DNA from 2 places in the Nitrosospira sp. TNL200 genome. Region 2 is predicted to be linked to the other one. Evidence: predicted binding sites of a transcription regulator. Region 2 holds the regulator's gene; the other holds the start of a gene.
The links. The regulator sigma-54, encoded in region 2, starts transcription at its own class of promoters, with help from an activator protein. The targets are predictions, from matches to a motif close to TGGCACNNTTCCTGCT.
Positions count from the first base shown of each region.

Region 1: ACZ5CE_RS13735 (N-acyl amino acid synthase FeeM domain-containing protein) is a predicted target of sigma-54. The motif match lies at 2,514-2,529, and genes of this name have one in related genera.

Region 1 is NZ_AP041003.1:3,030,782-3,047,060, reverse strand. Features, by position in the region: gene ACZ5CE_RS13745 (PEP-CTERM sorting domain-containing protein) at 1-111, shown strand, start outside; gene ACZ5CE_RS13740 (class I SAM-dependent methyltransferase) at 520-1,398, shown strand; gene ACZ5CE_RS13735 (N-acyl amino acid synthase FeeM domain-containing protein) at 1,536-2,336, opposite strand; gene ACZ5CE_RS13730 (hypothetical protein) at 3,007-3,195, shown strand; gene ACZ5CE_RS13725 (hypothetical protein) at 3,263-3,517, shown strand; gene prsT (XrtA/PEP-CTERM system TPR-repeat protein PrsT) at 3,501-6,368, opposite strand; gene ACZ5CE_RS13715 (inositol monophosphatase family protein) at 6,584-7,366, opposite strand; gene ACZ5CE_RS13710 (thioredoxin family protein) at 7,370-7,927, opposite strand; gene ACZ5CE_RS13705 (16S rRNA (uracil(1498)-N(3))-methyltransferase) at 8,110-8,910, shown strand; gene argA (amino-acid N-acetyltransferase) at 9,004-10,344, shown strand; gene ACZ5CE_RS13695 (oxidative damage protection protein) at 10,475-10,747, shown strand; gene ppk1 (polyphosphate kinase 1) at 10,847-12,928, shown strand; gene ACZ5CE_RS13685 (IS5 family transposase) at 13,255-14,238, shown strand; gene ACZ5CE_RS13680 (CYTH and CHAD domain-containing protein) at 14,427-15,977, shown strand; gene fba (class II fructose-bisphosphate aldolase) at 16,095-16,279, opposite strand, start outside.
Region 2 is NZ_AP041003.1:47,390-63,668, forward strand. Features, by position in the region: gene ispH (4-hydroxy-3-methylbut-2-enyl diphosphate reductase) at 158-1,096, shown strand; gene ACZ5CE_RS00255 (KdsC family phosphatase) at 1,611-2,135, shown strand; gene lptC (LPS export ABC transporter periplasmic protein LptC) at 2,132-2,701, shown strand; gene lptA (lipopolysaccharide transport periplasmic protein LptA) at 2,759-3,271, shown strand; gene lptB (LPS export ABC transporter ATP-binding protein) at 3,303-4,025, shown strand; gene ACZ5CE_RS00275 (RNA polymerase factor sigma-54) at 4,075-5,550, shown strand; gene hpf (ribosome hibernation-promoting factor, HPF/YfiA family) at 5,569-5,898, shown strand; gene hprK (HPr(Ser) kinase/phosphatase) at 6,025-6,972, shown strand; gene rapZ (RNase adapter RapZ) at 7,092-7,931, shown strand; gene ACZ5CE_RS00295 (flavin prenyltransferase UbiX) at 8,029-8,667, shown strand; gene ACZ5CE_RS00300 (5-formyltetrahydrofolate cyclo-ligase) at 8,696-9,379, opposite strand; gene mutY (A/G-specific adenine glycosylase) at 9,369-10,496, opposite strand; gene ACZ5CE_RS00310 (ribbon-helix-helix domain-containing protein) at 10,607-10,726, opposite strand; tRNA gene ACZ5CE_RS00315 (tRNA-Gly) at 10,882-10,955, opposite strand; gene thiS (sulfur carrier protein ThiS) at 11,304-11,486, shown strand; gene ACZ5CE_RS00325 (thiazole synthase) at 11,536-12,336, shown strand; gene ACZ5CE_RS00330 (hypothetical protein) at 12,333-12,491, opposite strand; gene trmB (tRNA (guanosine(46)-N7)-methyltransferase TrmB) at 12,417-13,088, shown strand; gene hemW (radical SAM family heme chaperone HemW) at 13,093-14,331, opposite strand; gene rdgB (RdgB/HAM1 family non-canonical purine NTP pyrophosphatase) at 14,481-15,074, opposite strand; gene rph (ribonuclease PH) at 15,122-15,841, opposite strand; gene ACZ5CE_RS00355 (YicC/YloC family endoribonuclease) at 16,019-16,279, shown strand, end outside.

The sequences.
Region 1 (16,279 bases), 330 kb from region 2:
AACGGACAATCGACGACTTTTAACCAAATTCCCGAACCTGCTTCACTGGCATTGATAGGAATGGGATTACTGGGTCTTGGCGCAACCCGTCGCTGGAAAAAATCCGTCTAGATATAAAGACGTCTCATAAACGTTTTATAAACATCTCGTCAGGGCCGGGAGGGAGATCTCTCCCGGCTCTTTCTTGTATATTGCATGAGTTGGCGCAACATCTGCATCAAATCTCAAAGTTCAATAGGCGGCAAGTAAGGCGAAATACCACAATGCCTTGATTTGCAGTAAGTCTCTTCTGATCCTTATTGATCGTAAGGCTCATGCTGTCAGGAAAGTATTACGCGATATCAACTTACCCTTGTGGTCTTATCTGTCATCGCTTAAGCTTCTCACTGGTTTAGAATTCACCCGGCTTGCCCGTTCCGCATCATAGTTGCTGTTACTTTACCCTGCCGCTGAATCCTGCGTTCTCCTTCGTATAGGATCAATAGCGGATATCGTTGGAAATTATATTTGGGTCTCTGCATGCCAGATACGCTCCGCCTGATGAAGATCATGATGAGGGAAGCCTTTACCTCTCGAAGGTTTCCGCGACAGCCGGAGCCCATGGTCATGGACGGGGCCCAACAGGTCACGGCATATGCCGATTCCGCAAGACGCGAAGATGGAATCATGGCTGTTTCCAGCCTGTTCCATGCCGCTCATGCGACGTTGGCAATACGCGGACGTCAGCAGGTTATCGATCTCGGGTGCGGACCCGCTACGCAGCTTGTGCCGATTGCGCTGTTGAATCCTGAAACCCACTTTGTCGGAGTGGAGCTTGCGGAAAAAATGATCCAGAGTGCCCACGAGTTGTTGCAGATAAGCAAGGTTTCAAATGTTGAAATCGTGCGAGGAGATATCACGCAACTGGATAGCTATGCGGACAAATTTGCTGACGGTGTTATCAGTACGATGACGTTGCATCATCTGCCGGATTTTGATCATCTACGCGCATGCTTCAAAGAGGTGCGGCGTATTCTAAAGCCGGGAGGCGGGCTCTATCTCGCCGACTTTGGCAGACTTAAATTACTTGAATCCGTGGGTTTTTTTGCGCACATGCATGAAGCTTCACTGCCACCGGAAGTGGTGCAGGACTATGAGTATTCTTTGCGAGCTGCGTTCAGTACGAAGGAGTATCAGAAACTGATCCAGGAAGAACTGGGCGGGCAGGCAAATTTTTACCAGACGTTTCTTGCCCCATTTATGATCATCGTCAAATCCCCTGATCGGGCTATCGACTTACAACTTCAATCCGATTTCCGGAATCGCCGCGAAAAATTATCAGCACCGTTTCGGCGGGACCTGGACGATTTGCGCCGCTTTTTTCGTTTGGGCGGCTTACGCGGCGATCCGTTTCAATGACGGTTCACTACCGTACTTATTCTTGTTCTTGGCGACAACAGCTGCTCACCGAGGAAAGGCAGGATCTCACTGGAGATCGGATAGTGTTTTATTTCTTAACTTTAAATTGTGGAGGTCAAGGTTTACAGCCACTTATTTCAGTTAAGGCAACGTTGGAATCTCCGCTGAATCTCTTTTTCCTTATGCCGGGGAAAAAAGTATGAATACAGCGATCTCTCCTTGAATCCGCACGATCCCGCAAACGACGATATCTGTGCATCCATATAATCCAGATCCAGGTGCAGCAGGACGGCCGGCGCGTCGACACGCGGGCAAGTGCGCTTCTCTCCAACTTGTTTAAACCCGAGCATGCGCTTGTAAAATGCTGCATGGCGGGGGTTAACTTCAATAAATGCGTCTTTTACCTTGTGAAGGGTGTAGGCATAGATGTAAAGGAGGTGGAACAGCGAAGCGAGCAACTCTTTTGAACCGAACTGTGGATCAATGGCGAGCTTTGACACTTCGCAGATTTTGTGGCCCTTTTTGCGAAAAATATTTATCTCATCTTTATAAAGCTCATCAGCCGCCAGACCTTTTTTGGAGTCAATACCGAGTGTTAAAGTCCCAAAAAGTTGCTGCTCCCTTGATGCCTCAAGCGTAAGGTGATGAGGGTTATGCGGAATAACTGCGGAGTCATCGGTAGTGTAGCCACGCCAGGAATACATTCGCTTGATTAGCAGGCCCGCTTTGCTCCGTTGCCTGGGTGAATCGACAAGGCGGATATTATAATCAGTACATTTCAAAAGATATTCCTCATCACTTAGTTCATCCAAGAGTCCCTTAAAAGCGATGTGAGACTTTGATTTTTGGGGCGACGTATAGTGAGTTTCAATTGTTTCAGCAGATGGGGGCACAGGAATTCTGCTAAGAGGAAGAGCCTTTTCGTGATTTAGTTGCATTGGATGTCCCGGAGAATTTGGTTAATAAAGTGTTCCAAATTGATTTGGGCGAGCAACTTTTTTAAACAGTGGCTTTTTGGAAGACAGCTTTATATGCATTTGCCCGGACTGATCAATTGAGTGGATGAATAAGACAGGATCTAGGTACAAAGGCTTGGAACTTGGTGAAATCAATTAAGCACGTTTCATGCCAAATTTTTAATGCCTTAAAACATATGGTTAATCGACAAAAGGATGGGAAGCTGTCGCCGAATAAAGCAATTGTTCTTCTATAAATATGTAACCTACTGTTATATAAAGATACCTTGGTGTTGCCTTTTGGCGACACCACAATCGTGGGAAAGGAGTCGTGATGTGAAGAGAAGCTTTATTCGTAGCGCATAGAGGCACATCTAGGAGATCCACAAGGTCTGTCGCAGAATGCCATTACAAGATACTTCTTCCAAAGATCTGCTGAATATTCCCTTCGAACTGATGAGAGCATCTAGCACATGTGTTCGCTCGCGATATTCCGCTATAATTTTTGGATTGATCTGGTGGTGGCTGCCAAGCGATTAAATTCTCTTCATCTTCATTATGTTACGTTGGACGAACTGCTCCGCTAGAAATTTTGTATCCAAGTACCAGCAAGGAGGCGAGTTTTTCGGCAAACTTGACCAAGGGGTTTGCCATGAAGAAGTGGTTTTTAACAGAGCAGATTGTGGTGGTATTGAAGCAGGCGAACTGGGAATGCCATGAGCAATCTGATCCGTCAGGTAGGGATCTCGGAACAGATGTTCTACCGGTTGGAAGAAGCAAGTACGCAGAGATCAGGTGCGAGCTGAAGCAGTTGCAGTTTCGCTCGAAACTACCCAAGTGAAGATGGTCGTAACACATCAAGCGAAGATCAAACCGACCAAACCCAATGAAGCATAGAGGATGGATTTGTGGCGGACCAGCTCGCTAACGGCATGAAGTTCCGTACACTGACGATTGTCGACGTCTTCAACAAGGAAGCATTAGCGATGGAATGGGTCAGTGCTTGCGAAGCGAGTATGTGGTGCTACATTAAACCAGTTCGCGGCCGGCCTGAGTTCTTCTCAGTATATTTTGTTGATAACGGCAGCGAATTCTCGGAGCAATTGCTCGATCTTTGGGCCTCCAATCATTGGAGACGAACGTTGCTTACTGTATTTGCTTAAGCAATAGCCGCGCCTCATTAACACTGGCAAACTGCTCCCCCTTACGCAGGAGTCGTTCAAGTTCTTTACGAGCTTGAGTTTTTTCCCCCGATTTAGCCAGTCCAGCGGCAAAATGATAACGAATTTCTGCCGTCTCCGGTGCCAACGAAATTGCCTTCTGCAAAAGTGGCAGACCTCGGGCAATGTCGCCCTGTTCCACTAATATCCATCCCAGCGTATCTAGTATAGAGGGGTTATCCGGCGCCAGGTGATAGGCTTTTTCTGCATACTCCAGGGCTAGAGGGTCTTTCTCCTGATGGTAAGCGGTAGCGAGATTGTTCAGTGCGGGAATATATTTGGAATCTTGCCGCAAAATAGCCTGATATTGTTCTATCGCAGGCTTGTTCTCCCGGTTTCCAAGATAGACTTGAGCAAGATACATTCGAATAGGCGTATCGGCAGGATGTTCCTTCAGCCACTGAAACAAACGCGAGTTTGCTTCCTTACCTTTTCCCGACTCAAGGAGTGCTCCATGCAACTTCACCAAGATTGATTGATTCTTATTGATAGCGAAAGCTCTTTCGTAAGCTGCGGCAGCAAGTGCTGGTTTTTTGTACATCATTAGCAGATCTCCTTCTGCTATGTATCCAACGGGCGACTTGCCTTGCTGTTCCTGAATCTGATGGGAAATCATAATGGCTTTGTCATAATTCCCCTGCTGTGACTCAAGCGCGATCTGCGCCAATTGTGCATCCAGGTAATCGGGTTTTATAGCCAGCGCTTTTTTCAACGCTTCCGATGCGGCCGAGCGGTTCTCCATTGCCATGTGCACGGAGGCGATATGCAACTGAGCGAGAGCAGACTCTGGCATTGCAACGGCAAGTTTATTATAACTCTCTAGGGCGGCAGCCCTGTTTCCGTTGGCAAATTCGGCTTGCGCCAAAAGCTCCAGCACACTGGTGTCGTGAGGGTGAATGCCCTGCAGTTTCTTGGCAAGTGCCAAAGCTTTTTGTTTTTCCCCTGAACGGAGGTAGTGAGACCCTAGCGCCAGAGCAGGCTGGAGCGAATCAGGGTTTTCGTTGCTGGCGCGTTCCAGCCACTGCGTGGCCTCCTTACTCTCTCCCTGACTGAGCGCAAGGGCGGACAGCGCTGTCATTGCCTGAATATTCTTTTTATCCTTTACTAAAATGCCTTTAAAGCGCTCTTTGGCGGCGTCCGGTTTTTTTTCCAGCAGGTCTAGCTCTGCAAGATTTACAATAGCCGGGAAATAAGCGGGATCAACCGACAACGCTTTTTCAAAACTTGCGCGTGCGCTGCGCATGTCTTTCTTGTTCAGGTAGATACCGCCTTTGAGATTATAGACCAGGGGATTGTCTGGCTGCTCCTTCTCAAGCCCCTGTGCCGCTATTAAGGCCTTGTCGTACTGTTTGTTTCGAAGATGAGTCATGATAAGCAGGATGCCTGCCTGGGATAATTTGGGGTTCAGCTTTGTTGCTATTTCCAGCTCAGCCACGGCCCGATCGTTCTCGCCTTGTCCCATTTTGCTCATGCTTAGGGCAGTATGCAGCAATGCGCTTTGGGGCGAGAGAGTGCTTCCCTTTTCAAAATATTCCGTTGCTTTTGCAAAATTCCTGGATTGCATATAAGCTTCACCCGCCAGAGCAAATAGCTGGGAATCCTGTTGCGTGTCTTTTAGTGCGGGGGTCAGTACTTCAATCGCTCGTCCCGGTTGGCGGTTTTTCAGCAGGGCGGAAGCTAGCAATTTGCGTGCATAAAGATTTTTGGGATCTTTCTCCAGATAATGTTTCAGATGCTGCTCTGCCTGGAGTGACGACCCAAGGGCCAATTGCACCGCGCCAGCAAGTAGTATGCTAGGCAGATGTTCCGGTGCTTTGCTTAATATCTGCTGTACAGGCTCCAATGCGGCAGAATAGTTGCCTTGCGTGTAATCGAGCAGGGCCTGGGCATAGAGGATCATCCCATTGCCGGGTGCCACTTTGCGGGCTGCTTCTATATTCGTTTTAGCGGAATCTAATTTTCCCGCGCCGATTTCTATGAAAGCCTTATTCAGATAGGCAAGAGAGCTATTCGGTTTAAGCTTCAAAACCTGATCATATGCGGCCAGGGCCGGATCGACTTCCCCTTTGATACGTAGCAGGTCGGCCTTAAAAAACCAGGTGTCCGGATTTTCAGGATTTCTGGCTACCGCCTGTTCCGAATATTGTGTCGCAGTTTGGAGATCGCTCTTTGAAAGTGAGTATCGTGCCAATCCGATCAATGCACCCCCAAAATCCGGTTTGACAGCAAGGGCCTGCTCAAACGAGTTCTTGGCGTCCTCAACCTTGCCCAGCCCCAATAACGCGTTCCCTCTCAGCGTGGAAATCTCTGCCGAATTCTGCTTATCTGAAAGTGTTTTTGTCTCATCGAGAACCTGCTGGAACTGACCTAAGCTCAGCAAAGTTAACCCCAGGTCGGGCAATACCTTATCAGGGCTCATTCCCAGGTTAAGGGCTTTGCGAAGCTCTTTCTCCGCTGATTGTAAATCGCCAATCTTGTTATAAGTCAAACCCAAAAGATAGCGGGCTTCAGGATTATTGGGATTTTCCTGAAGAGCATTTTTGAGTTGGATAACGGCTGCTTTATCGTCTCCCTTCTGTTGATAATTTTTTGCTTCTGAGATCAAAGTGTCGGCATCTTTCGGCTTGTTGCACCCGATAAGACCTCCACTAACCAATGCAGCAGAAACTATTAATATCGATAAATTTTTGGCCGTAGCTCGCATTAAAAAATCTCCCTCTGCCGCTAGAGATGGTAATTTAATCGAGAACTGCCTTTTCAAAAGTTGTTGCTTGCGAAGTTTTATAGTTCTCAATGGCCTAGCTCACCTATGCAGACGAAAAGTAGAACGAAATGGGGGTCATACCGTTATGTGGCTTTGGGTGTCTGTATTCAAGACCTCTTGCTCAAAGCACAATTTCTATCTCTATTACCCTCATTTTGCTGTGTTACGAGAAACTACAGCGACAGGATTTTAATATAACCTTAATATATCAGACTATCGCTCTATTTTTATCGAAGATAGTTGTTTCACCGATGAGCGCGAATCCAGTCGCGCCATTGTTCGAACAACCCCCTGTCAAGGGCGGCAATGGCGGAACGCTGCCAGAGTGGTTCCGCCCAGAAGTCATCCTCGTTGAAACCACACATGTGCCCTCCCGCTTCCTTCAGGATGAGGCAGCCAGCAGCGTAATCCCACAGCTTTTGCCCCCCATGGAGGTAGAGGTCAAAACGGCCGGCGGCGGTATAGCACCATTCAAGCGCGCAGGACCCATAATTTCGTTGAGAGGAGAAAGGCCGTTGCAGACAGATGTTCTGTGCGAGCTGGGGTCCCAGCCGCTTCAAGTCGACATTGGCGATGGCGTTGCGAAAGGGCGGCACATGTTCCTTGAGCGGTAATTTTTCGCCATTCAGGAATGCGCCGCTGCCTTGCTCGGCATAAAACATTTCATCTGCCACCGGGTTGTAAACGACGCCAAGCACGCTTTTGCCGTTTTGCATCAACGCTACCGAAACGGCAAAATAAGGCAATCCATTTACGAAATTCGACGTGCCGTCTATAGGATCCATGCACCACAACCCGGCTTCTCCCGCCCGCCATTGACTGATTTGCTCCTGTTCCGGCATTTCTTCCCCCACCACGGCGCCGGCGTGGATCTTTTGCAATTCACGCGATAGCGCTTCCTGGGTGGCAAGGTCGGCTTCGGTAAACAGGCTTCCATCCGCTTTGCGCTGGCGGGCAACCTTCAGATAGCGCGGTATGATTTCCTGTTGCGCCACTACCCTGACCGTCGAAATGACTTCATGGAGCACGTGCTATCCCGCCCGCCATTTGATGGAACAACCGATACTGGGAATCTGGTCTTTTGGCCCTTGTCCGGATTCAGCGATCTGGACCATGGCTTCAAAAAGATCGCGGCGGGCATCCGGGGGCGCGGCTTCCTTGCGGGATGCATCCAGCCGTCCCCGGTATTGCAGTTCAAGTTTGTCATTGAATCCGAAGAAATCGGGCGTGCACACGGCACCATAGGCTTTTGCGATCTCCTGGTCTTCATCCCAGACATAGGGGAAGGGAAAATCGTATTCCCTTGCGATTTTCACCATGTTTTCGAACGAGTCCTCGGGATAATCGGCGGGATCATTCGACATGATGGCGACAGCGCGGATGCCATATGGGCGCAGTTCCTTCACATCGCGGATGATGCGATCCCGAACCGCCTTCACATAAGGACAATGATTGCAGATGAACATGACCAGCAATCCTTTTTCCCCTCTCGCGGCTGAAAGGTCGTAGCGCTTGCCATCCACTCCCCGCAAATCGAAATCCACCGCTTCCCAGCCAAAGTTGCAAACTGGCGTTTCCAGGCTCGCCATACTTTCTCCTTATGGATAATTTAGATTAGAAGCGATTCCGCGCTCCGGAAGACACCGGCCGAAGCAAGCAACAAAAATGCGTAACGGATATAATCGAAGCAACAGGTTATCATTCAATCGAATCAAGTTCGCGTTTTCTCTCAAGTGGGGAAAGAAATACAAATAGTCTAACATGGGAGGCTATCATTTATCGCCATCCCGTTTCATCTGCAAAAACGGAAACGTACCCCCGGTTTTATTGCCCCGGAACTATTGTTGCGGGACACGCCCTCGCGTTGCCCAAGACCGTCGCACACCACGCGTTTCATGTGGTGAGGCTTAAAAAAGGAGATAAACTGACATTGTTCAATGGCGATGGAGGAGAATATCCAGCCGAAATTCTGGATACCAGCCCAAAAAGCGTCACCGTCATTCCAGAAGCGCATCTGGGTATTGAGCGTGAATCGCCGCTTGACATAACGCTCGTTCAGGCTTTGTGCAGCAACGAAAAAATGGACTGGATCGTGCAAAAGAGCGTGGAGCTGGGGGTTTCCCGCTTTCAGCCGGTTACGGCCCGGTTCGGCGTGGTCCAGCTTTCGAAGGAAAGGGCCGAGAAAAGGATGAGGCACTGGCAGGATGTTGTCATTTCTGCCTGCGAGCAGTGCGGTAGAAACCGCATTCCTCCCGTACTACCGTTGATGCCATTGTCAAGCTGGCTCGAAGGAGTGCCAGATGAATGCAAGGATATGGATAATCCGGATTCGCAAAAATGCTTCATGCTTTCGCCGACTGCTGCAGAAGGTTTGCGTGATTTTCCCAGGCTGCCTGGTCTGAGCCGAATAGATCTTCTCGTAGGGCCTGAAGGCGGTTTCGACACAGACGAGGAAGCTGCCGCTGTTATGGCGGGATGTACTCCGTTGCGTCTGGGAAAGCGGCTGCTTCGCACCGAGAGTGCGGGGTTGGCAGCATTGGCTGCCATGCAGGCGCTATGCGGCGACTACTGATTTGACGAAATAGGAGCCTGCAGGGCGGGCGCGGCCGAGTCGCTCCCCCGTTTCTATAAGAAACCCAATTTACACAGCATGTCATATTCAGACATGGAATTAAACAGCGATTTCGTAACCTGGTTCCGCTCGGTTGCCCCTTATATCAACGCCTTTCGCAACAAGGTTTTCGTTGTGGCGTTCGGTGGCGAGGTGGTTGCAGACGGTAAATTTGTCGAACTGGTTCATGATCTTAATATCCTTGCCAGCCTGGGAGTCAGACTCGTGCTTGTGCATGGAGCGCGGCCGCAAATCGAGGCCCGGCTCGCTGAACATGATTTGCAGACGACATATGTAAGGGATATGCGTGTAACTGATGCTGCTACTCTGCAATGCGTCAAGGAATCCATTGGACGCGTCCGGGTGGAGATCGAGGCATTGCTGTCGATGGGGCTGCCGAACTCGCCCATGGCCAACGCCGCAATCAGGGTGGCCAGTGGAAACTTTGTCGTTGCTCGTCCTATCGGAGTAATTGAAGGTATTGACCTGATGCATACGGGCGAAGTGCGAAAGGTCGATGCGGCGGGAATTCGTTCCCGCCTGGAACAGGGCGAGCTGGTGCTGCTCTCGCCGCTGGGCTACTCTCCTACCGGAGAAATATTCAATCTCACCCTGGAAAACGTCGCCGCTGAAGCGGCAATCGTGCTGAAGGCGGAAAAACTGATTTTCCTGATGGATAGCGCGGGCATACAGCAAGCGGACTGCAGCGATTCCGAGCCTTCATTGCTGCATGAACTGACGGTGGAAGAAGGCAAGGCGCTGCTCGCAAAATTATCCGATGGCACCAGCACGCTTTCGGACGACGCCCAATTGTATCTCCCGTTTGCAATTCATGCCTGTCAGGGGGGAGTATCACGTGTTCATCTCGTCAGCCGGCATGTGGATGGCGCTGTGCTGCAGGAATTGTTCACCCATAGCGGTATTGGAAGCATGATATCGGAAGGGCCGCTGCAGAATTTGCGCCAGGCAAGGATAGAGGATGTCGGCGCTATTTTACAACTGATAGGACCACTGGAAACCGATGGTACCCTGGTGAGGCGCAACCGTGAACTGTTGGAAATGGAGATAGAGAGGTTTGTCGTCGTAGAGCACGACCGCATGATAACAGGCTGCGCAGCGCTCTATCCCTTTGCCGATGACAACGCAACCGAGCTTGCGTGCCTTACCGTGCACCCGGAATACCGAAGCACGGGTTGCGGCGACGCGCTGCTGAAGAACATCGAGGCCAGGGCAAGGTCCCAAGGCAGCAAAAAGCTGTTCGTTCTTACTACCCGAACCGCGCATTGGTTCGTCGAACGGGGGTTTTACGAAACGGGGGTGGAGGAACTACCGAAGGTCAAGCGGGGCCTATACAATTATCAGCGGCGTTCCAAGGTATTCGTAAAACGCTTGTAGCTGTAATCCTTCATATGCCCGCCGATGGCCACAGTATCTGCGCCACGGTATCCGCGGATGTCCTGCTGTTCCCGGCCTTCGTACACGAACATGGGAATGCGGATTCATTTGTTTGTCAGGGGAGGAGTCGATGGGAAGAATGGTTAAGTGCGTCAAGCTGGGCCGTGAAGCAGAGGGACTGGAATTCCCGCCCTATCCTGGCGAGCTGGGCAGACGTATCTTTGACAGCGTGTCGAAGGACGCGTGGACTGGATGGATCAGGCATCAAACCATGCTGGTCAACGAAAACCGCTTGAATCTGGCGGACATCAAGGCTCGCAAATATCTGGCCGGGCAACTCGAAGCCTATTTTTTTGGGAGCGGGGCCGAGCAGCCCGCAGGTTACGTGCCCCCGGTGAAATAAGCTGCTGTAAGCATGAATGAGTTGTGACCTCTGGGGCCTGTTAACAGGCCTAGTTCGCCAACCCCCCCGGCTATCGGGACCAGACCTGAACCTGCTATCGTGACAGACCTACAACCGGGCAACCCGTTTCTTAACCGGGAACTTGGACAAATTGCGTTCAATCGGCGCGTCCTTGCTCAAGCCGAAGATCGAACCATTCCCCTATTGGAGCGACTGAAGTTTCTTTGCATAGTCAGCAGCAACCTGGACGAGTTTTTCGAAGTTCGTGTAGCCGGACTGAAAGAGCAGATCAAGATCGATACACCCGTCCTTGGCCCGGACGGGATATTGCCGCGCCAGGTATTCAGGCAGGTTTCCGAAGAGACTCATGCGCTGGTCGCACGGCAGTACCAGTTGTTGAATGAGGAAATTCTGCCTGGGCTTGCGCAGGAGGGGATTCGCTTCCTGCGCCGGGCCACCTGGAATGACGCCCAACGTGAATGGATCAGGGAATACTATTTTCGCGAACTGATGCCGGTGTTGACTCCGATAGGGCTCGACATATCGCATCCTTTCCCCCGCGTGCTCAACAAGAGCCTGAATTTTGCGGTGGAGCTGGAAGGCAAGGACGCGTTCGGCCGAAGTTCAGGAACGGCGATCGTACAGGCGCCACGTGTGCTGCCTAGGGTAATCCAGTTGCCGGAAGAAATTGGAGGCGGCGCATATAGTTTCGTGTTTCTATCCTCCATTCTTCACGCCCACGTGGGTGAGTTGTTTTCCGGCATGAATGTGCTGGGCTGTTATCAGTTCCGCGCCACCCGCAACAGCGAGTTGTTCGTGGATGAAGAAGAAGTCAAAAATTTGCGCATCGCCTTGCAGGGTGAATTGCCTCAGCGGCATTTGGGCAACGCCGTACGGCTGGAAGTGGCGGATAATTGTCCTCGACACATGGCGGATTTTCTGCTGGAACAGCTGGATCTGGCGCATGATGATTTTTACCAGGTGGAAGGACCAGTAAACCTTGTGCGGATCATGCAGGTTCCTGATCGTATCGAACGGCCGGATCTGAAGTATCCCGGATTCATGCCGGGCTTGCCGCAAACGCTGCAAAAGAGAAAGGCGATGGATATCTTCCACATGATACGGAATAACGATATTCTGCTGCATCATCCCTATCAATCCTTTCAGCCGGTCATTCATTTTCTCCAGCAGGCCTCGACGGACCCGGATGTCGTCGCGATCAAGCAGACGGTTTATCGCACTGGAGCAGACTCTCAGATTATGGCGGCCCTTATCGCCGCAGCCAGTAGTGGCAAGGAGGTCACCGTAGTGGTGGAGTTGCTGGCGCGGTTCGATGAGGAAGCCAATATCAATTGGGCCGGGCGGCTGGAAGAAGTGGGGGCGCACGTCGTTTACGGCGTGGTAGGTCATAAGACCCACGCAAAAATGGCAATGGTGGTGCGGCGCGAAGAAGGGAAGCTGCGCCGTTACGTCCATGTCGGGACGGGTAATTACCATGCGAGTACCGCCCGGCAGTACACAGACTTTGGCTTGTTTACCTGTAACGAAGAAGTGTGTGCGGATGTGAATGAGGTATTCATGCAGCTGACAGGTCTGGGCAAGGCTGGAAAACTAAGGCACTTATGGCAGTCCCCTTTCAGCTTTCATGCCGAAATGCTGAACGCTATTGGTCGCGAAGCCCAAAATGCCAAATCGGGAAAATCAGCGCGCATTATTGCTAAAATGAATGCTCTCCTTGAACCGGAAGTGATCAAGGCGCTTTATGCCGCTTCGGGAGCTGGAGTAAAAATCGACTTGATCGTCCGGGGAGTCTGCGCATTGCGTCCGGGAATTGCAGGATTGTCGGAGAGGATTACGGTGCGATCAATAGTAGGACGCTTTCTTGAGCATAGCCGGATTTTCTATTTCCATAACGGCGGAGAGCACTCGATATATCTTTCCAGCGCCGACTGGATGGATCGAAATTTTTTTCGCCGCATCGAAATATGCTTCCCCATCCTGGAGGCGAGACTCAAGAAGCGAGTACTTACTGAAGGCCTGAATGTCTATCTCAGGGACAACCAGCAGGCCTGGGAAATGGATGGCGAAGGTAATTACCGCAGGAGGTCCGTAAGGGGAAATAGGAAACTCTGCGCGCAAGAGGCGTTGCTGACGGAGCTGGCGGCGGCCAAACAGAGTTGAATTATCCTGAATCCGGCAATTGGACAGGGTGGAGTGTGCGGTTTTTGGGGTGCAGGGCAAGGCGCAACGACGCGGAATGGCCATTCCATTTCAGAGGGTTGCAACGCAGCCATGTGCTGCAAAAATTGCACAATTCGCCTTATAGCGAACTCACCACGCAGGTGCACGTCGAATATCGCGAAAATCTTTGTGGATCATGGTTGCAAACTAAAGAAGGGCGGTCAACTACCGGATTTAGGGAAACGCTGATTTAATGCATTTTGACGAACGGAGGCAGTGGATGACATGCGAGAATTGGTGCATTGAAAACAGATAGGCACTTGGCGATGCAAGGGAGTTTTTCTGACCTGGAATACGCGGCGAAGAAGAAGGTGACGCGACGCGACCGATTTCTCGGCCAGATCAATGCTGTGACACCGTGGTTGGCACTGGTGGCCGAGATTGAGCCATTCTACCCCAAGGGCACAGGCCGTGGTCGTCCACCGATTGGCGTGGAACGCATGCTGCGCATGTACATCGCCCAGCAATGCTTTGGTCTTTCGGATGAAGGCATTGAAGATGCCATTTACGACAGTCAGGCTCTCCGGTCCTTTGTCGGGATTGACCTGTTGCGTGAGTCGGCACCGGATGCCACCACCCTGCTCAAGTTCCGTCGCCTGCTTGAAGACAACAAGCTGACCGAGCGCATCTTTGCCGCCATCAATACCTTGCTGGCCGTGAAGGGGTTGATTCTCAAGGAGGGCACCGTCGTCGATGCGACGATCATCGCAGCCCCGTCCTCGACCAAAAACCAGAGTGGCGGGCGTGATCCAGAGATGCACCAAGCCAGGAAAGGCAACCAGTGGCACTTTGGCATGAAGGCCCACATTGGCGTCGATGTCGAGTCTGGCATTACCCATACGCTGGTTACCACGCCAGCCAATACCCATGACGTTACCCAAGCCCATGCGCTGTTGCATGGGAATGAGAAGGTTGTCTTTGGCGACGCTGGCTATCAGGGTGTCGAGAAACGGGAAGAGAACCTGAATACCGAAGTTCAATGGGAAGTAGCGATGCGCCCCGGCAAGCGCAAGACGTTGCCGGATACTCCAATTGGCCGCCTGAAGGAGCAGATCGAGCAGATCAAGGCGAGTGTGCGGGCCAAGGTCGAGCATCCCTTCCACATCGTCAAGAACCTCTTCGGCATGAAGAAGGTGCGCTATCGCGGACTGGCCAAAAACACGGCACAGCTTTATACCCTCTTCGGATTGGCGAATCTGCTGATCGCCAAGCGGCGACGGTTTGCACTCGACGCCCAAGGTGCGTCCTGAAATAGGCGAAACGATGAAATTCGCGGGAAAACAGGGCAAATGCCGCCCAAAAACAGGAGCAGAGCAGGCATTTCTTGCCCGCGTCGATGTAAATGATGAATGAGTGCCGCCTGCTCGTGCCATCTTCGATCAAATGATGATTTGTTCAGCGCTTCCTTAGGACTATGAAGGCAATGTAAGAATACACCGTGTTTACCGAGACCGAGTTGAAGCTGCAATTACCGCCTGATGGTGTTTCCCGCCTTCAGCGGCAGCCTTTGCTAAAATCCCTCAGCGTTTCCCGTTCCGTAACCCGCAGGTTTTACAGCATTTACTACGACACACCTGATATGGACCTCCGGCATGGAGGGCTGGCATTCCGGCTGCGCCGTATCGGCAGGCACTGGTTTCAAACCATAAAAGGGGGCGGCGCCGCGGCAGCAGGTCTACACCAGAGGAGTGAGTTTGAAGCACAGGTGCTAAAAGCACATCCGGATTTTACGAAGATCACCGACCCATCCTTAGCCCGGCTGTTCGCTCCGGGTACACTGCGCGAGCAGTTGCAACCTGTGTTTATCACTGATTTCCATCGTACCACCCGCCTGCTCAGATTTCCTGATGGCGGCGAGGTGGAGTTTTGTCTCGACCGCGGGAAAATTATTGCCGGCAGCAGGGATACCCCGGTATGCGAGATCGAACTGGAATTGCGAGCCGGCAGCATTTCGGCTTTGTTCCAGTTTGCCCTGGATTTGCTGTCCGATGTATCCTTCAGGCTGGAGAGCGTGAGCAAGGCCGAGCGAGGCTATGCGCTTGCGACGGGCAATTGGTCTCCGCCAGTGAAGGCCGTGCCGGTTCAGCTTCGTGCTGAAATGAGCGCAAGTGAAGCATTCCTGGCCATAGTGTGGAATTGCGTGAGCCATTTACATGGCAATGAAACAGGCATGCTGCAAGGGCGCGACATTGAACATCTGCATCAGATGCGAGTGGGATTGCGACGCCTGCGTTCCTCCATGGGCATGTTTTCACAGGTTTATCCCGAAATTTCATCCGGGCCGCTTGTCCACGAGCTGAAATGGTTGTCTGGAATGTTGAGTTCCGCGCGAGACTGGGATGTATTCGTTACAGAAGTACTGGCTCAGGTCGATGCCTGTTTTCCCGGTCATCCAGGGATGGAGGAACTGAAAGACAGATGCGAAAGGCGGCGCCGGCATTTTAACCGTGAAGCATGCTCTGCTGTGGAATCACAACGCTACACGGAGTTGATGCTGAGGCTGGGCAGGTGCGCATGTACCGGAGACTGGAGTGAATCATTTCCATCGGAAGCAGACCGTTCGACGAACCTGAAGCCGGAAACGCCGGTGAAGGAATTTGCCACAGCGCTACTGGAGCGTCGCCGGCGACAATTAGGAAAATATGGCAAGAAACTCGTGAGCCTGGACGAGACTGAACTCCATGCGCTACGGATTGTAATCAAGAAACATCGATATGCGGCGGAGTTCTTTGCCAGCGCCTATCCCCATAAGAATAAGAAAACGAAACAATACATCCAGTCATTATCGGAGATTCAGGATATTTTAGGCGCGATGAACGATGCGGCTAACGTGGAACGGCTTCTGGGCGAGGTATCTTCGGAAAACGATGGGAAAAATCTGTGCGAAGCAATTGGCATTATGCTGGGCTGGAGTGTGAGACCTCTTGGCGATAAAGAACACTTCATGAATGCCTGGAAAGGTTTTATTGAAGCCGAGCCATTCTGGTAGCCTGTTTCCGCGGAAACTCATCGAACTTGCGGTACATTCATATAAGAAAAAAGGCGGCCGGAATGGCCGCCTTTTTGCAGTGCGATTAGTAAATACGAACGAGGGCTACTTCTCCCGCTACTTGATTACAGCCTTCAGCTCGCCCTTGGCATATTTGTTCGCCATGGTTTCCAGCATGATGGGCTTGATCTTGTCAGCCTGACCGGCGCATCCGAAGGCCTCGAAGCGCGCCTTGCAAATATCCTTGGCCGCGGCAGTCGCATCCTTCAGGAACTTGCGGGGGTCGAATTCACTCTTGTTCT
Region 2 (16,279 bases):
GGAAATACATGAATGCTTTAAAATAACGGGGTTACCTGTATTATCCGTCCATACACCTATCCATACTCATGCACAAGGGATGCGAACAGCCATGACCGTTAGCGACATCAGTGTAGCAAACATGACCAATGAACGTGGTTCTTATGGAGAACGGCCAATGATGAAAGTGTTGCTTGCAAACCCCAGAGGCTTCTGTGCCGGGGTCGATCGCGCCATTGAAATCGTCGAGCGGGCATTGGCAATACATGGCGCTCCCATTTACGTTCGCCATGAAGTGGTGCACAACCGTTTCGTGGTGGAAAATCTTGAGAAGAAGGGCGCGGTATTTGTCGAAAACCTTGATGAAGTTCCGGTGGGCAGCATTCTGATATTCAGCGCCCATGGAGTTTCGCATGAGGTGAGGCGGGAAGCCGAGGCGCAGCAGTTCAAGGTTTTTGATGCGACTTGTCCGTTGGTGACGAAAGTTCATATTGAAGTCGCGAAAATGCGCGAGCAGGGAAGAGAGATCATCATGATCGGCCACCAGGGCCATCCCGAGGTGGAAGGGACCATGGGCCAGGCCGAAGGGGATGGTCCGCAGATGTATCTGGTGGAAACAGAAGAGGATGTGGACAGCCTGCAGGTAGAGGACCCCACGCATCTGGCGTATGTTACCCAGACCACGCTTTCGGTGGATGATGCCACCCGTGTAATCAAGGCATTGAAGAGGCGTTTCCCCAAGATTACCGGTCCCAAGAAGGACGATATATGCTATGCCACGCAGAATCGTCAGGATGCGGTCAAAATGATGGTGAAGCAGTGCGATCTGGTGATTGTTGTCGGTTCGCCGAACAGCTCCAACTCCAACCGCTTATGTGAAGTCGCGAGAAATGCCGGGGTAGACGCGTACATGATAGACCGTGCGGAGCAATTGCAGGAAAAATGGCTTGAAGATAAAAACCGGATAGGCATCACGGCCGGTGCATCGGCTCCCGAAGTGCTGGTGCAGGAAGTTATCTCGCGGCTCAGGCAAATAGCGGCGGGGCACAGGGAGGTGGTGGTGGAGGAACTCAGTGGCGTAGTCGAGTCAGTGGTTTTTCCGCTGCCCAAGAATTGATTCATTTTCATCTTAAGGAAGCGCCGAACAAATTCTCACAGTACTTCCTTTGGTAATTTTCGTATCTCTGCGATAACGGAATTTATTGGCGCTGATGAAGCTTCCGTGAACTGGCTACGCTATTCCAGCCCCTTCTCAATATAATCAAGGCACTATTTCTGTTATAATTTCTCGATTTTCGCCCGCGCTTGTGTCATCTTGCAGCCATTCCGCATCGTTGGCGGAAAATTGGCGTAAGCCAGAGCATATTCCTCTGAAACGTTTTGTACCGGGATATCCGAAAGCGCCGATGCCCGGGCTTTCGGTTTGAACGCATCAGACGAGCTGGATGTATTGGGCGTTCTCGCCTTGAATAAAGGCTCTCCGGGTGTATTGCAATTTCCCTGTCATTCATGGAAATGAGGCGCAAAGGACAACTGCCGAAATATGAAGCCTTGTGCGGGATATGCGGATTTTTTTGTGGCGGCTTGTTTCTCAATCTGCCAAATTGATGGGCGCAACCGTTGTAAATCACATGCAACATATATTGGAAAAAGCCAGGAATATCCGGGCAATCATATTTGATGTCGATGGCGTCCTGACGGACGGAAGCCTTTATCTTACGGACACCGGAGAAGAGATCAAGGCATTCAATAGCCAGGATGGCCATGGCATAAAGATGCTCAAGTCGACCGGGGTAGGCATCGCTATTCTTACCGGTCGGCAATCTACCTGCGTGGATTTGAAAGCCAAGGATTGGGGTGTTACCCTGGTGTATCAAGGAGCAAAACAAAAACTCCCGGCGTTTGAATCATTATTGGAAAAGCTCCATCTGGATGGCGCGGCTTGCGCATACATGGGTGACGACTTGATCGATTTGCCGGTCCTGCTACGCTGCGGCCTTGCCATTACCGTTCCTGCCGCGCCCCCGCTGGTAAAAAAGCATGCGCATTATATTACCCGCTCTGAGGGCGGACGTGGAGCAGTGCGCGAGGTTTGCGAAATAATAATGCAGGCACAAAATACGCTGGAGGCTCATCTGGAGACGTATCTCAGGTGAAAGGCTGGTTGTTTTCGCGTCTTCCCCTCATTTTGCTTGCTTCTCTGCTGGCATTGCCTTTCTGGCTGAGTGAGTCCGCAAGGCCGCCTTCTTCATCGCAAAATGACGGCACACATCTGCCCGATTACATGATCGAAGACTTCTCGATCATCCGTATGAGCGTTGATGGCCTGGTTCGGCATCAGCTTTTTGCAAAAAGCATGAAGCATTTTCCGGATGATAATAGCATAAGCATGGAAAACCCCCGTTTCATTGATGTTGCATCCGACAAGCCGGCGATACAGATAAATGCGGACCATGCGAAGATGTCCAGCAAGGGTGAGGACGTTTACCTGACGGGCAATGTGATGGTGCTGCGAAATGGGGGCAAGGGTCGGGGAGAGACTACCATGACCACTAGCTTGCTGCATCTTGTTCCGGAGAAGGATATTGCAAAAACCGATAAGCCGGTAGTCATAACGGAGAAGAATGCCGTGATTAATGCGGTTGGAATGGAAATGAACAACCGCACGCAGACTACCCAGCTGTTGTCCCAGGTAAAAGTCGTGCAGAAGCAAGGGCGCTAGATTCGCTATTGGAATCACATGATGCCGGCTATAATATCCATATTGATATCATGGTTTTTGATCTCATCCACGGGGATCGCCTGGGCGGAAAGAGCCGATCGCGACAAGCCAGTACATCTCGAAGCCGATAAGGCCACGGTGCAGGATGCCAACAAGCTTGCGACTTTCATGGGAAACGTCGTTCTCGTTCAGGGAACGCTTACCATCCGGGCTGACAAGATGATCGTCAAGGAAGACGCCAATGGTTTTCAATATGCTACCGCATTTGGAAATCTTGCCAGTTTTCGGCAGAAGCGCGATGGAATGGACGAGTATGTCGAAGGTTGGAGCGAACGCATGGAATATGATGGCAAGGCTGACAAGGTGCAGCTTTTCAAGAAGGCGAGATTAAGGCGAGGCCACGACGAGGTGCATGGGGAGTATATTTCCTACGACGCGGTCAGCGAATTCTTTCAGGTAAATGGTCGCGGCGAAGCAAGCGCAAGCACCCCGGTTCAATCGGAGGGGAGGGTAAGGGCCGTCATTCAACCTAAAAGAAAGGAACAGAAATCAAACACCGAAGACCAATAAAATCAGTCTGGCCGCATTGATTCAGGCAGAGATGAGCGAGCTCAGGGCTGATGGTTTGAAGAAGCGCTACAAATCCCGCACTGTTGTGCGGGATGCGTCCCTGTCAGTGACGAGTGGCGAAGTGGTCGGCCTGCTCGGCCCTAATGGCGCAGGCAAGACGACGTGCTTCTACATGATTGTAGGGTTGGTGCCGGTGGATGGCGGCAGCATTTTTCTGGATGGGCGCGATTTAAGCCAGATGCCGATGCACGAGCGCGCTCACCTGGGCTTGAGTTATCTGCCGCAGGAAGCATCGATTTTCCGGCGGCTTTCCGTGGCCGATAATATACGGGCAGTGCTCGAACTGAAGAGTTATTCCGCCGATGAAATACAGCAGCATCTTGAAGAGCTCCTGCATGATCTGCATATCAGCCATATAAGGAACAACCCTGGCATCAGCTTGTCGGGAGGGGAGCGCCGACGCGTCGAAATTGCGCGGGCATTGGCGACCAGTCCGCGTTTCATTCTGCTGGATGAGCCTTTTGCGGGTGTCGATCCTATCGCGGTCCTGGATATCCAGAAAATTATACAGTTCCTCAGGGAGCGGGAGATCGGAGTGCTCATTACCGACCATAACGTTCGGGAAACGTTGGGTATCTGTGACCGGGCATACATCATCAGCGACGGCGCGGTACTGGCGAGCGGCAGGCCTGATGAAATTATTTATAATGAAAATGTGAGAAAAGTATATCTGGGGGAACATTTCCGGCTTTGAAAGAAGTCGATTCGCAGGGATCTGGTCAGAACATTGTTTTTCCATGCTTATGAAACCTACTCTCCAGTTTAAGCTGACGCAGCACTTGACGCTTACTCCGCAGCTGCAAGAGTCGATCCGGTTGCTGCAACTCTCGACGGTCGAGCTGGGCCAGGAAATCGAGCGGATAGTCCAGGAAAATCCGCTTCTGGAGCTGGAGGATGTTTCCGGTGGGGAGAGCGCCGAATACCGGAGCTTGTCACTCCACGATCAGACCGAGTCGCTTTCCTCTGCATTACCTGAAATCCAGGATGATGCCGAGGCAAAGATGCTTGCTGGTGGCGTTGATGCAGAAGCCAAGAATAGCCTGACAGATGAGCAGGACTGGTTCAACGACGAAGGGGCCGCGCGCAACTACCGGGATGATGATGAGGAGCGAGAGTATCCGCAGCAGGCGGCGGAACCGCCTAATTTGCGCGAACACCTTCTCTCGCAACTCAGTCTCAGCCAGATTCCGGAACGAGACCGCAGAATAGTCGGATTGTTGATCGACAGCCTGAATGACGACGGATACCTCGTGCAGGATCTGGAAGAGCTAGCGGGCTTGCTGCCGCCAGAGCTCGGGATAGGCATTGACGACCTGCGCATCGCGCTCGAATACCTGCAACATCTGGATCCGCCCGGTATAGGAGCCCGCAATCTGAAGGAGTGCCTGGTCATGCAGCTGCGTGTTCTGCCGGAAGACACGCCCTATCGGGATCAGGCGCTGCTTCTGGTGAACAAACATCTCGAAAGCCTGGCATCCAGGGATTTCTGCACCATCAAGAAGTTGCTGCATTGCGATGATGAGTGCCTGCGTTCCATCCAGCAGATGATCGTCCGGCTGAATCCGCGGCCGGGCACGACCTTCAGTTCTGCGGTGGCGCGCTACATCATCCCGGACGTGATTGTCACGAAGGTCAGCGGTAACTGGACAGCGAGCCTCAATCCGGAAGCCATGCCGCGGCTGAAGATCAACCGGCTTTATGCTGATATCCTGAAACGGAGCCCCGATGACTCGGCCCGCAGGCTATCCGGACAATTGCACGAGGCGAAATGGCTGATCAAAAATGTGCATCAGCGCTTCTCCACCATCCTCAAGGTTTCTGCAGCGGTGGTTGAGCGCCAGCGGCAATTCTTTGATCACGGAGCAGTGGCGATGCGCCCCATGGTGCTGCGGGAAATCGCGGATTCTCTTGATCTGCATGAATCCACGATATCGCGTGTGACGACGCAGAAATTCATGCACACGCCGCGCGGCATATTCGAATTGAAGTATTTTTTCAGCAGCCATGTGGGGACGGATACCGGCGGCGCGTGTTCCGCCACGGCAATCAGAGCTCTGATCAAGCAGATGATCAGTTCGGAGAATTCCAAAAAACCGCTGAGCGATACCAAGATCTCTGAAATTCTGGCGCAGCAGGGCATTGTGGTTGCCCGCAGGACTGTCGCAAAATACCGGGAATCCATTCAGATTCCTCCCGTCAATCTTCGTAAATCTTTTTAATCCAAGCCAGGAGGCATAATGAATCTTAACCTTACCGGTCATCACGTGGAAATAACTCCGGCCATGCGTGACTACGTCACTTCAAAGCTGAGCAAGATCACCCGTCATTTTGATCATGTTATTGATGTCACTGTGATTCTCTCGGTGGAAAAGCTCAAGCAAAAGGCCGAGGCAAACGTGCATGTGCGCGGGAAGGATATTTTTGTCGAAACCGATGGCGCTGATATGTATGCTTCCATCGATAGCCTGGTGGACAAGCTGGATCGGCAAATACTGAAGCATAAGGAAAAGAACGCGAGTTATCGCAACGGCGCGCTGAAGAACCAGGATGTGAATACGCCCGAATAATCCTTGTTGCGGGCAGGCGAGCAGAGGAGATACGTTGATTCGTGGATCGCACGCATGCTCCATTGCTGTTATCTGTTCGCTTAGCCCCGTTTCTTGAACCGGATTGCTTTTCCTGACGGATATTGAATGTCGCAAATCAAAATTTCGCAGTTCTTCGAGGATAAGCGGCAGAAGCTGGGATTGATCTGGCTTGCGGGCCAGGACGGCGGAGAAAAATATCTCGACGATGAGGATATCGCGAAATCCACGCAGGGCGTAATCGGACATCTTAATTTCATTCATCCGAACTGGATACAGGTATTGGGTGATACGGAAGTCAATTATCTCAACGGCCTTGCTCCCGCTTCTCTGGAACAGCACATGCAGCGCCTTGCTGGGAGCCGGTTATGGTGTTTCATCATCACCGGCGGAGCCGCCATGCCAGCTTCCATAGAGGCGCTGGCGAATTCGGCTGCCATTCCTCTTTTCTGTTCCCCTCTTTCCAGCCTGGAAGTAATCTGGCTGCTGCGCCCCTATTTGGGACGCGTCCTCGCTCCCTCCACCAATCGGCATGGCGTCCTGCTGGACGTACTGGGATTGGGGGTGATGATTACCGGCGATAGTGGCGTAGGCAAAAGCGAATTGGCCCTTGAACTGGTGAGCCGCGGGCACGGCCTGGTGGCGGACGATGTGGTCGAGCTCTACCGGATCGCGCCGGAAACCCTGGAAGGATGTTGCCCGCCCATGCTGCGCGATTTCCTTGAGGTGCGTGGATTGGGCATGCTGAATATTCGCACCATCTTTGGCGAGACCGCAGTGCGCCGCAAGAAGAACATGAAGCTCATCGTCCATCTTCAAAAACCGAGCAGCGCTGATTTGAGCTCCCTGGAACGATTACCGATCAATGATGTCAGCGAGAGTATTCTCGATGTCAATGTTCGTAAAGTCATCATTCCCGTAGCCGCCGGCCGCAATCTGGCCGTGTTGGTGGAAGCCGCGGTTCGTAATTATGTGCTGCAGTTGCGAGGCATCGATAGCGCCCAGGAATTTCTTACCCGGCATCAGGATGAGATGGAGAATGGGAAACTGGAATAGCACTGGAAAGATAAAACCTCTGAACGGGTTCAGCGCAAGCGGGAAGCTTCGCTGTATGATCGTGCAAGGCAAGAACGTGAACCATTCGCCGCAAACCCTCTCACCCCCGAGCCGGTAGCATGCGATTGATTGTCATCAGCGGCCTGGCAGGATCCGGTAAAAGCATCGCGCTTACCGTTCTTGAGGATAGCGGCTATTATTGCGTGGACAATCTTCCCGCCAGCCTGCTGAGCGAGGTTACCCTTTACTTGAAGGAGTCCGGCCATCAGCGAACGGCCGTCAGCATCGATGCCCGCAGCCGCGAGACACTGCCGTTGTTGCCGCAGCAATTGGCTGATTTGAAACACAAGGGTATGGATGTGCATCTGCTATTCCTTGAGGCTAAAACCGAGACGCTGGTAAAGCGGTTTTCCGAAACCCGCCGCCGCCATCCGCTCAGCGACGCGCATTCAACTTTGCCTGAATGCATACAGGCGGAACGGGAAATGCTGGTCGAAATACACGATCTTGCCAACCGTATCGATACCAGCGATCTGAGTCCGAGCACTCTGCGGGCGTGGGTCAGGGATTTCGTCGGTCTCGATCACGCGTGCCTCACGCTTTTTTTTCAGTCTTTTGGTTTCAAGCATGGCATTCCGCTGGATTCGGACATGGTATTCGATGTTCGATGCCTGCCTAATCCCCATTATGAGGCCGCGTTGCGGCCGCTCACCGGAAAAGACCACGCTGTAGTCCAGTTTCTCGATGCCGTGCCCGATGCGAATCGAATGTACGGGGACATCAGACGCTTTGTCGACGACTGGCTGCCGTGCTTCATCCGTGATAACCGGAATTATCTGACCGTGGCTATTGGCTGCACCGGGGGAAGGCACCGCTCGGTCTACTTCGCGGAACGCTTGGCGCGCCATTTCGGGGGGAGTAACCAGGTGCTGGTGCGTCATCGGGAGCTCAATCAATAGCTGCAAGTCGAGCGGGCTACAGTTCTTCCTTAAAGAGCGCCAGCAGGAATTTTAATGACTATGTGACGGAATGACTACTATGCGATCGGCTTGTTGAATGGAGGCGCGTAAAACCATCACATTGGCTTATACCGGCGCATCAGGCATGCTTTATGGCCTGCGTTTGCTGGAACTGCTGCTGGCGGGCGGACATCGCGTTTACCTGCTTTATTCGCAGGCGGCGCAGATTGTCGCCCACCAGGAATTGCAGCTGGTGCTGCCGTCCCGTCCCCGCGAGGCGGAACAACTATTTCGCGAGCGGTTCAATGCTGCGGAAGGACAGCTTCGGGTTTTCGGGCGGGAGGAGTGGTTTGCTCCCGTTGCCTCGGGTTCCAATCCACCGGATGCGATGGTGGTTTGCCCCTGTACCATGGGTACGCTTGCCGCCATTGCCGCCGGATTGAGCCAAAGATTGATAGAGCGCGCGGCGGACGTCACGCTGAAGGAAAACCGCAAGCTGATCCTGGTCCCCCGCGAGACGCCGTTTTCCGCAATCCACCTTGAAAACATGTTGCGGCTTGCGCGTAATGGGGCGGTGATCCTGCCGGCAAACCCGGGATTTTATAACCAGCCGGCAACCGTGCAGGATATAGTCGATTTTATAGTGGCGCGGATACTGGATCATCTCGGGGTAAGCCATTCCCTTGCACCTCGGTGGGGCGAGGACAATCAGGCAAGCCGAACCGGAAAGGATTGATTCCGTACCGGTGGGATGGTGGCTGCTTCTAATTCCGGTAATTCGCCGCGGCGCATTCCTCGGCGGAAACTGGAGCAAGGCTGTTTCCTGCGGTCCGATATATGCCGGCTTCAGTCACGACAAAGTCCATTGGAATATCGTGCGGCTGTGCATGCAAGTCCGCCAGCCGTGCTATTTCGAATGCTACGCCGATCGCCACCGGCCGCGGTACGCTGGAAGCCAGCGTACGGTCAAAATAACCGCTCCCATAGCCCAGGCGGAAGCCCCTTTGATCGAACCCGACCATCGGTATGACCATTGCTCCCACGGAAACCAGGGGAGTATTATCGGGAACAGGGATGCCATAAGCACCCGTTTTCATTGGGGCTTCGTGCCACCACTGGCGAAATTTCAATGGCTCATTCTTCCTAGTTACTTCCGGCAACGCAACGATAGCACCATGCCGAAGGATAAAATCCATCATCGGACGGGGATCATATTCTCCGCGATGGGGCCAGCAAAATCCTACCGCAACGCTTCGTAACCATGGAAAGCCGCATCTCAGCGATTCTGTGATGGCAGTGTTCCAGCGATAATAGTCATCCTCCGACACGGCTTCTCTCAGCGCCATCAACTCGGCGCGGCGCTGCTTTCTCCACTCCCGCCAGTTATCCATTACCTTGCCGAACCGTCCATCCGTTCCAATATAGAACGACTGACCGCTATTTCGCATGTTCCAAAGAGTACGAAGAGTGCCACAACATGCGGGATCCCGTCCTGGAGTCGTCGATTCTTGCAAACAGCTTTCTTACCGGCGCAGGAATTGCGGCGCCGAGTGCCTCATCCGGCGTGAACCATTTTACTCCCGCATCCCCTTCCGCGATTTCTGGCGAGAGGGAGACGACCTGAAGCGGCAAGGGCCGGATTTTCAGCCTGAAGTGAGTGAAGGTATGATGAAATTCGTCCATGGGTGGTAGAAGTCTGACTTTCATGCTGAAACGGCGCCTGCAATACGCATGCGTATCTTCGTCACCCGGCATTTCCGGGAAGCACCATAAACTCGCCCAGACTCCGGCAGGCAAGCGCTTTTCAAGCAGGATTTTTCCTTGCCTGATCAATATCAGCAAGGAAGTTTCCCTTTCCGGAAGCTTCTTTCCCGGTCTGCGCATGGGGAGTTCCCGTACACGGGATTCGCGGAAAGCCAGGCAATCCTCCCGCAGGGGGCATACCGCGCACTTCGGCCGGGCACGCGTGCAGACGGTGGCGCCCAGATCCATCAACGCCTGCGTATAAACCTCGATATGACTGCCCATTCCCGCGCCTACCGAGTCCGGCAGAAGTTCCTCTGCCTTTTGCCACAGGCGCCGCTCGTTCGTTTTCACCCCGGGGTAACCATCCATCCCGAAGTATCGCGCCAGGATGCGTTTGACGTTCCCATCGAGTATCGCATGGCGTTTTCCGTAAGCAAATACGGCAATGGCCGCGGCGGTGGAACGTCCCACGCCCGGAAGCCCCTGTATGGCATCGGCTTTATCTGGAAACTTCCCTCCGTGACCTTCGACGATCCGGCACGCAGCCTTGTGCAGATTTCTTCCACGGGAGTAATAACCAAGACCGCTCCACTGCGCCAGCACATCGTCGAGAGACGCGGCCGCCAGTGCGCCGATATCCGGATAGCGTTGCAGGAACCGCGCGTAATAGGGAATGACCGTCGACACCTGCGTCTGCTGCAGCATGATTTCCGAAATCCAGATAGCATAGGGGTCGCGCGTGTTCTGCCATGGAAGGTTCTTACGGCCGTGGAGTCCGTGCCAATCTATCAGTTTGGTGGCGAACTCAGGTATGCTCATATCGCGCGGGAGAAGGCTTCATTGCAGTCTGTCGCGGGATCGCTGGCAACACCCGCATCCCATTGTCGTCTCAGTTTAATGATGATTTGATCGCCCTGCAAACCTTCCAGTCACGCAGCTTCCCGCACCACCTCGCTCGCCGAGGCATACTCCGCGCTTTCCACTGCTTGGCGCATCATCATCGCCATTTCCGCAGTCAGCGCGATACTTACTTTCTCGACATTTGCCATGGAACTCTCCTTGACAAGAGCAGTAGTAAAGTTTACTTCCAATAGCAAGGGTTAAGGAAATGTTTGATGAAGGCATGGTGCCGGTGTTAATTACGGCCCGGTAAAGCGGACTGGTTACCAGAAGAAACTGGTAAAGAACTCGATGGACTGATGACTGGAGCGGGTGAAGGGAATCGAACCCTCGTCGTAAGCTTGGGAAGCTTCTGCTCTGCCATTGAGCTACACCCGCAAGGCGGGGAAGATTATACAACGGAACGCGTGAACCTACTTCCCGGCAATCATATCCTTACGGGACCTCCTTTCATCTGGTTCCCGGTATAGAGATCCCACTGGAGCGAGGCTGGCGGCCATGGGAGGGGAAACAGTACAAATATGATTATGTGCCATGCTGGCGAAGGCTCGCTGTCGCGTGTTTGATGTATGAACCCCGGATGATCGACTATGCGGACGCCGCCCCGTATAATTGCACGGGAAGCTATGCCATGACGCATGGCAATATCCATTTTCTCATTTTGAAATGATACAACTTATCGTCAACGGTCAACCTCAGCGCATCCCCCTGCCGCAAGAAACGGGCATGGCATCAAAGCCGGATCACCAGATTTTGAATATCACTCAATTGCTGGAGCATATGGGCCTGCACGGCAAGCGTATCGCCGTGGAACGCAACGGCGAAATTGTCCCTCGCAGCAAATTCGATCAGCCAATGCTGGCGGATGGGGATCGGCTGGAAATTGTGGTTGCGGTGGGCGGGGGATGACGTTCCTCGCTTCCCTCCTAACAAGTGCGATAAACGCCAACAGGAGTTCATGGATAATCTGATCATCGCGGGAAAAACGTATACCTCGCATCTTCTCGTCGGCACGGGAAAGTACAAGGATTTCGACGAAACGCGCGCAGCCGTCGATGCCAGCGGCGCGGAAATCATTACTGTAGCGATACGCCGCACTAATCTCGGACAGAATCCCGATGAGCCCAACCTGCTCGATGTGCTGCCTTTGTCGAGCTACACCTTCCTGCCCAACACCGCCGGATGCTATACGCTGGAAGAGGCGGTTCGTACCCTGCGCCTTGCGCGCGAGTTGCTGGATGGCCATAGCCTCGTAAAGCTGGAGGTTCTGGGTGATCCAAAAACGCTCTATCCCAACATGACTGAAACGCTGAGAGCAGCGGAGATCCTGGTAAGGGAGGATTTTCAGGTCATGGTATACACATCGGACGATCCTATTGCGGCCAGGCAACTGGAAGAGATCGGCTGTGTGGCGATTATGCCGCTGGCTTCCCTTATCGGCTCCGGCATGGGCATACTCAATCCGTGGAATCTTCAGATCATTATAGAAAACGCCGCTGTTCCGGTAATTGTGGATGCAGGTGTCGGCACTGCTTCAGATGCCGCCATCGCCATGGAGCTGGGTTGCGACGGCGTCCTGATGAACACTGCTATCGCTGCCGCGCGGAATCCGGTGCTCATGGCGTCCGCCATGAAAAAGGCGGTCGAAGCGGGCCGCGAAGCTTACCTGGCGGGAAGAATGCCAAAGAAAATCTACAGCGCAAGCCCCAGCTCACCCGTGAGCGGGGTAATAGCGTCCAGCAAGGGTAAATCAGTCTAGTTCACTTCCCGCCTTCCAGCCCACCGGCCTTTTCGCAGCCTTTCCGGTTTTCCCGATACATTGATCACTTCGCCCGAATAATGGCAGAGCATCGTCCGATTCGCAGCTTCGTTCTCCGGCAGGGGCATATCTCCAGCGCCCAGCGTCGCGCACATGATTCCCTGATGCCTAAATATGGCATTCCATTTACCGGCGGTATACTGGATCTCGACGATCTTTTTCGCCGGCGGGCACCCAGATTCCTGGAGATCGGATTTGGAATGGGCGAAACCACCGCCCTTATTGCCCAGGCGCATCCGCAACACGACTATCTTGCCGTCGAAGTCCACACACCGGGCGTGGGTGGTTTGCTGAAGTTGATCGACGAGTTCGGGCTGGCAAATATACGCATCATTCAGCATGATGCCGTAGAGGTGCTGCAGAAATCCCTCCCATCCGGTTGCCTGAGCGGGGTACATATTTTTTTTCCGGATCCCTGGCCCAAGGCGCGACATCACAAGCGCCGGCTGATACAGCCGGAATTCGCCAGGCTTTTATCCACGAGGGTGCAAAGTGGCGGCTATATTCATGCCGCCACCGACTGGGAAGATTACGCGGTCCAGATGCTACAGGTCTTTGGCGACGAGCCGCAGCTCGTCAATATCGCAGCAGACTATGCGCCACGCCCGGCACATCGGCCCATGACCAAATTCGAGTTGCGGGGCCTGCGGTTGGGGCACGGGGTATGGGATGTCGTGTTTCGCAAACGATAGCAGATCAAGAACTGCGGTCTGCCGCCTTTTCCGGATCGGGCAGGAAAATCTGCAATAAATCATTCAAAAACCGCCGGCCGGCGAGCGTGGGCGCGATCCGCATGCGGCCACGCGTTATGAACCCGCGCTGCTCAGCTTCATCGAGCTGATGCTGAATGCGCATTACGGGAATGCCGGTACGTTCCAGGAACATTCGAGTACTGAAGCCTTCCGTCAGGCGAAGGGCATTCATCATGAATTCGAATACCCGGTCTTCTCGCCCGACTTCGTGCTGCTCCATGACGGCATCAGCGTCGGATACATCTGGCGCCATCCTGACGAGGTACTCGCGCGGCTGTTTATAACGGATCTGGCGAATTATTCTGTCGGCGAAGCTGATTTTGCTATGTGCTCCCGCGCCGATACCCAGATAGTCGCCGAACTCCCAATAGTTCATGTTATGGCGCGATTCAAAGCCAGGCTTGGCGAACGCTGACGTTTCATAATTTACATACCCGGCATCGCCAAGCGCTTGCTCGGCCATTATCTGCATCTGGGCGGATAGATCGTCGTCTGGCAGCGGCGGAGGGTGGCGATGAAACAGCGTGTGGGGTTCCACGGTCAGGTGGTACGCCGAAATATGCGAGACTTCGTACGCGATAGCGGTTTCGATATCCTGACGCGCGTCCTGCAGGGTCTGATGCGGCAGCGCATACATCAGATCGAGATTCACATTGGAAAAATTCTCCCGGGCGATCTCGACCGCGCGGCGAGCCTCCGAGTCATCATGTACGCGACCCAGCGATCGCAGGTGCTTCGGATTGAAACTTTGAATGCCCACCGACAGGCGATTGATTCCGGCGGCATGGAAGTCCGCAAATTTTTTTGCCTCGAACGTTCCCGGGTTGGCTTCCAGCGTCACCTCTGCGAAGTGCTCCAGGGGCAGCAGGGCGCGAACGGCAGTGAGGATGGTGTCCAGGGATTGGGCACTGAACAGGCTGGGAGTGCCTCCCCCGAAAAAGATGCTTATCACCTTGCGGCCCCAGACCTGAGGCACCATCGTTTCAAGATCTCGGATGAGGGCAGCGACATACTCCGATTCCGGCAAAGAATTGGAATCGCGAAGCTCATGCGAATTGAAATCGCAATAAGGGCATTTTTTCAGGCACCAGGGGATATGGATATAAAGGCTGAGAGGCGGCAGCGACATAAGCCGCGGCGCGCGCGACCCTGGCATGAGCACAGGGGAGGTGCTTGGTTGCATGATTATTCGAAATGACTCGCCGTCCGCCGGGCAAGGCCTGCTCGTCCGTGACCGCGAGTCGAAGAGGCTGCTGGTGACTGGGAAAGATGGGAAAGAAATGCCGCATCCTGCCTGCGGCGCGATAGCGTATTCAATAACCGGCAACCCACTTAAATTTCTTCTTCCCTGATTTTATCCACCAATCGGGCCAGCGCCTGGCCACGATGGCTTATCCGATTTTTTTGCTCCATGGAAAGCTCCGCAGCAGTCCTGCTCAATTGGGACAGAAAAAAATAGGGATCATAGCCGAACCCTCTCTCGCCCCGCGGCTCCAGCACGATCTCGCCATGCCAGGTCCCATCGGCAATGATAGGCTGAGGGTCCTCGGCATGCCGCAACAGCACCATTACGCAGTAATAATAAGCCCGCCGATCAGGTTCACCAAGAAGGGTTTCCACCAGCTTCCGGTTGTTGCATTCATCCGATTTTGGCTCGCCGGCGTAGCGGGCGGAATGGATACCCGGCTTGCCATTCAGCCGGGGCACGCAAATACCGGAATCGTCAGCCAGGGCCGGCAAGCCGGTGCAAAGGCTGGCGTGCCGCGCCTTCAATAGCGCATTTTCGACGAATGTGACATGAGGTTCCTCCGGCTCGCTAACCCCGAGCGCGCTCTGGGGAAATATCTCGAATCCCAGGGGTTCCAGCAAATGCCGGATCTCTCCCAGCTTGCCCGCGTTATTACTTGCTATGACCAGTTTCCGCATCTGCGTATCAGAATATGCCTGTCCCTGCCGGCTTTCTCATCCAAATCTCATTCCGCATGCAACGCCGATTTTTGAATCCGGATCAACTCTTCTATCCCGGCATGCGCCAGATCCAGCATCTCATTCAATTCTTTCCGCCTGAATGGAGTTCCCTCCGCCGTCCCCTGCATTTCAACCAGGCCAGAATCGCCGGTCATCACGACATTCATGTCCGTATCGCAGCGGGAGTCTTCCTGGTAGTCGAGGTCAAGCACCGGCACGCCTTCATATATTCCTACTGAAACGGCTGCAACATGGGAGAGTATGGGTGTTTCCCGTATCAGTTGCTGTTTCAGCAGTTTTTCCACCGCGTCGTGAAGCGCGACAAATGCGCCGGTTATGCTCGCGGTGCGGGTACCCCCATCAGCCTGGATCACGTCACAATCGATCTGGACGGTGCGCTCCCCCAGTTTTGCCAGATCCATCACCGAACGCAACGAGCGTCCGATCAGCCGCTGGATTTCCATGGTTCGGCCGGACTGCCTGCCTTTGGCGGCTTCGCGCTGCATCCGCTCATTGGTTGAGCGCGGCAGCATTCCATATTCGGCAGTTAGCCAGCCCTGGCCCCTCCCGCGAAGAAACGCAGGCACTTTCTCATCCAGGCTGGCGGTGCATAGTATTCGGGTGTCTCCGCATTCGATCAGTACCGAACCCTCGGCATGTCTGGTGTAATGACGGGTGATCCTGACAGGACGAAGCTGAGCTGGTTGGCGGTTGCTGGGGCGTATGGGCATGGAAATTTCAGGGAGATAACATTCGGAAGAGCATCGCGGACAAAACGGCAATAATGGCTGGCGGCGCCGGCATTAAGCGGGATTGGCGCCGGAGGACAAATTCGTTATGGCATAATCCCCTGAAAGCAGCTCGATAGCAGTTTCCTATTCTAACGTATTAAGGACTTGCCAGTGGACAACTCGGTTGCCATATATAGTATGACCGGATATGCGGCGGTCACGAAAGAGCTGCCTTACGGTTCCTTGAATCTGGAACTTCGTTCCGTCAACAATCGCTATCTCGATCTCCAGTTTCGCCTGCCTGACGAATTGCGTCTGCTGGAGGCAGGGATGCGTGAATTTCTTTGCACCCGGTTGAATCGCGGAAAGGTCGAATGCCGCCTCAGCTTTTCAAGAATCGCGGACACGGGCGGATTGCAGCAGATTAACACC